One region of the Cryptosporangium sp. NPDC051539 genome, then DNA from elsewhere that is predicted to be linked to it. Evidence: riboswitches for the same ligand, from Rfam matches in the RefSeq annotation. Region 1 holds a riboswitch; the other holds the start of a gene.
The links. A riboswitch is a leader RNA that binds a small molecule or an ion and turns the genes downstream of it on or off. The one in region 1 is predicted to bind thiamine pyrophosphate.

Region 1 (2,194 bases):
ACGCCGTGCTGTTTCGCGACCTTCGTCAGCTCTCCCAGCGTGCGCAGTTCGGCGAGTTGAGCGTCGTCGTTGGCGTCGTGGACCGAACCCGGACGCAGGCCGTCGCCCAGCGAGAACGTCACGTCGTACGCACGGAGGATCTCGCAGAGCGCATCGAAGTGCGTGTACAGGAAGTTCTCCCGGTGGTGCGCCAGACACCACGCGGCGAGGATCGACCCGCCGCGGGAGACGATGCCGGTCTTGCGACCGACGGTCAGCGGGACGTACTCCATCCGGACGCCCGCGTGCACGGTCATGTAGTCGACGCCCTGCTCGCACTGCTCCACGACGACGTCCCGGTAGACGTCCCAGGTCAGCGCAGTGGGATCACCGTTGACCCGCTCCAGCGCCTGGTAGATCGGGACGGTGCCGATCGGGACCGGCGAGTTGCGGAGGATCCACTCGCGGGTCTCGTGGATCCGCGGTCCGGTCGACAGGTCCATCACGGTGTCAGCGCCCCAGCGCGTCGCCCAGACCATCTTCTCGACTTCTTCGGCCGGGGACGACGTGACCGCGGACGTGCCGATGTTGGCGTTCACCTTCACCAGGAACCGTTTACCGATGATCATCGGCTCGGACTCGGGGTGGTTCACGTTGGCGGGAATCACCGCGCGGCCGGCGGCGACCTCGTCGCGGACCAGTTCGGCCGGCAGGTGCTCGCGGGCGGCGACGTACGCCATCTCGGTGGTGATCTCCCCCGCGCGGGCGGCGAGGAGCTGGGTCGGGTGGTTGCGGGACCGGACCGGCGCGGGCAGGCCACGGACGAGATCGGGGACGTAGCCGAGCTCGGTGTACGGACCGGAGGTGTCGTAGCGCTCGACGACCTCACCGGTGGTCAGTTCGATTTCACGGACGGGTACGTGCAGGTCACCGCGGTAGGACTTGCGGCTGCCCGGCAGCGGACCCGTGGACAGAATGCGGCTCATCTGAGCGCTCCCTACGCCGGCATTACCCGGTCAGGTTCGAGCGGTCGGTGGCACCGTCCGGATCGGACAGCCACCCTCTCAGCCCGCTTTCGGCGCGAGCTCCCGCGTACAAGGACGCGGTCACCATAACCCTCGCCCGCGGCGAGCGGAACCTCGCCGAGGGTGACCGTAGAGTTCCCGGACGCCGACGACGGTCAGCGGGCGGGCGCCGACAACCGGGGCACCGCGAGGACCGCCAGCACCGCGGCGCAGGCGGCGGCGGTGAACGCGGGCGGGTAGCCGGCGTGGGTGACGACGGCGCCGAGGATCGGGGCGGTGAGCGCGGCGACGGCGTTCTGGCCGGTGTTGTGGATGCCCAGCGCGCGCCCGGCCCAGCCGGGTCCGGCGTACTCGGCCACCGCCGTGAACGACAGACCGTTCGTGGAGACCGACACCACCGCGGCCGCGACCAGCGCGACCACCGTGACGCCGGGAACGCCACCGGCACCCAGCGCCAGCACCGCGAGGACGCCGGCCGTGGCCCCGGCCAGGAGGCGCATCGGCCCGGTACGGCTACCGGCGCGGTCCGACCACCACCCGGCGAACAGCCGGGCCGCCGCTCCCCCGAAGGCCGCGACCGCGAGCAGGCGCCCGGCCGGTGCGGCGTCCCAGTGCTGGGTGTCGACGAGGAACACCAGGCCGAACGTGGCCACCGCGAACTGCGGGAACACCAGCAGCGCACCGGCGCCGTGCAGACGCCAAAGCACCGGGGCGCGGTAGGGGTTGCCGTTCGTCGTGGCCGCGGCCTCGGCCGACCGCGCCGGATCGCGGACCACGACCGCGATCAGCACCGCGGTGGCCAGGCAGAAGACGGCCAGGAACAGCAGCGCGGGGTTGCGCCCGGTGGAGCTCAGCACCGGAATCGTCACCGCGGCCACCGCGACGCCGAGCGGCTGGGCCATCTGCCGGATGCCCATCGCCAGGCCCCGCTCGGCCGGACCGAACCAGCCCAGGATCAGGCGTCCGCTGGCCGCGTTCACCGATCCGGCGGCGGCGCCCGCGACGACGAGCACGGCGCCGAGGACGACCGGCCCGCGCGCGGCCGACGCGGCGAGCAACCCGGCACCGGCGCCGGCCAGACCCAGCGCGATGACGCCCCGCTCGCCGTAGCGGTCGGCCAGCGCACCCCAGACGACCAGCGTCGCGAGCAGGCCGAACGTCGGACAGGCGACGAGGATCGCGGCCTGGGT
Region 2 (2,194 bases), on a different contig from region 1:
CCAGCAGCTTCTTGCCCCCGGACGGGTTCTTCGCGCCGTCCAGCAGACCGGCGTACTCGATCTGCCGGAAGCAGGTGTTGGTCGCGACGCCGGACGGAGCGTGGGCCGGCTTCTTCTCCGCGTACACGACCTCGGCCGGCGGGCTGGAGGCGTACGACACGACCAGCGGCCGGTTGCCCTTGCCCTGCGACCCGACCGTGAATCGCTGCTGGTAGGCCTCTTCCCAGCCGTCGACGACCAGTGCGCCGTTGGCCTTCAGCCTGGTCCAGTAGTCCTTCCAGCCGGTGTCGCCGTAGGTGGCGACGCTCCCGAGCAGGAACGCCAGGCCCGGCGACGAGGTGGCCGGGTTCTCGACGACGAGCTGGTCCTTGTACACGGGCTTCAGCAGGTCGGCGTAGCTCGCCGGGGGCTGGAGGCCCTTCTTGGCGTAGTACGCCTTGTCGTAGTTGACGCAGACGTCGCCGTAGTCGACCGGGGCGACCTTGCCGTCGGTGTCGGCCTTCAGGGCCGCGGGCACGTTCTGGAGATTCCGCGGCTCGTACGCGGTGAAGATCCCGGCGTCCACCGCCCTCGACAGGAACGTGTTGTCGACCCCGAACAGCACGTCACCCTGCGGGTTGCCTTTGCTGAGCACGGCCTTGTTGACCAGCGCACCGGCGTCGCCGCTGCGCAGGATCTTGACCGTGAGGCCGCTCTTCTTCTGGAAGTCGGCGAGGACCTCCTTGCTGACCACGAACGACTCGTGGGTCACCAGCGTGACCGTGGTCGGGTCGGCCTTGGTGTCGTTCGAGCAGGCGGCGACCGCCAGCACCAGGACTGCCGTCGCCAGTAAACGTGGGGCACGCATCCGGTTTCCTCCGGACTCGGGCACCGGGATGAGCCGTGGGGGCATTGAAGCCGCCGGCGGGACGCCGGTTCTCCCTCCGCTGGCATTACCCAGAGCAGGTTCGACGGGTCGGCGACGCGTCGGTCGCCCTCTCAGCCCGGCTTCGCCCGAGCTCCCCGACGGACGGCTGACCGTCCGCGTTCTCGATACTAACGGTGGTTGAGGTGGTCCCAGAACGGTCACTACCTCGGGCATGGACGGTCCGCGGGTTGCCGATGCGCTGGAGGCACTCCGGGCGTCCGTCGCCGGGATCCGGTTCGGTCTGTCGGTGGCCGACGTGGACGCGGCCCGCCGTTCGCAGGCCGAGCTCGTCGGCCAGGTGGACGACTACCTTCTGCCGCGCCTTCGTCAGCTGGACGCTCCGATGCTGGTCGCCGTGGGTGGCTCGACCGGCGCGGGCAAGTCGACGCTGGTGAACACGCTGGTCGGGGCAGAGGTGAGCAAGGCCGGCTGGCTGCGGCCGACGACCCGATCGCCGGTGCTGGTGTGCAATCCCGCGGACGTCGGCTGGTTCGACACCCCGCGGATCCTGCCGGGATTGTCGAGAACGACCGGTTCGGCCGGCGAGGGCTCCCTGCAGCTCGTGCCGCATCCGGCGGTTCCGCCCGGGCTCGCGCTGCTCGATCCGCCCGACATCGACTCGGTGGTGGCGGAGAACCGCGACCTGGCCGCGCAACTGCTGGCCGCCGCCGACCTGTGGATCTTCGTCACGACCGCGGCCCGGTACGCGGACGCGGTGCCGTGGGATCTGTTGCACACCGCGGCTCAGCGCAGCACCGCGCTGGCGGTCGTGCTCAACCGCGTGCCGCCGGAGGGCGTCGACGAGATCGGTGGCCACCTGGCGACGATGCTCGCCGACGAGCACCTCGGTGACGCGGCCCTGTTCCCGATCCCGGAGGTCGAGCTCTCCTCGGAGCGCATACCGGCGGCGGCGATCGCTCCGCTGCGGTCCTGGCTCGACGCGCTGGCGGCGGACGCCGAGGCTCGGGACGCGGTGATCCGCTCGACGCTGACCGGCGCGCTGAACAGCGTCCACAAGCGCGTTTCGGATCTGGCGGGGCAGCTCGACGACCAGGTCGCAACGGCGGCTGAGCTGCGGGAACAGGCAACCGAGCGGTACCGGACCGCGCTGCGGACGGTGGACGAGGGTGTCCGCAGCGGGACCGTGCTGCGCGGCGAGGTGCTCGCGCGGTGGCAGGAGTTCGTCGGAACCGGACAGTTCACCCGGAACCTCGAGGCCCGGATCGGTGCTCTCCGCGATCGGCTGACCGCGTTCTTCACCGGCCGCACGCCGACCGCCGACGCGGT

Region 2: linked by a shared signal. The riboswitch ahead of ACIBZJ_RS18600 (thiamine ABC transporter substrate binding subunit) and the one ahead of thiC (phosphomethylpyrimidine synthase ThiC) in region 1 are both predicted to bind thiamine pyrophosphate.

What each region holds. Positions count from the first base shown of each region.
Region 1 is NZ_JBITDV010000004.1:394,087-396,280, forward strand. Features, by position in the region: gene thiC (phosphomethylpyrimidine synthase ThiC) at 1-965, opposite strand, end outside; TPP riboswitch at 957-1,081, opposite strand; gene ACIBZJ_RS15470 (MFS transporter) at 1,160-2,194, opposite strand, start outside.
Region 2 is NZ_JBITDV010000005.1:468,268-470,461, forward strand. Features, by position in the region: gene ACIBZJ_RS18600 (thiamine ABC transporter substrate binding subunit) at 1-847, opposite strand, end outside; TPP riboswitch at 919-1,005, opposite strand; gene ACIBZJ_RS18605 (GTPase) at 1,080-2,194, shown strand, end outside.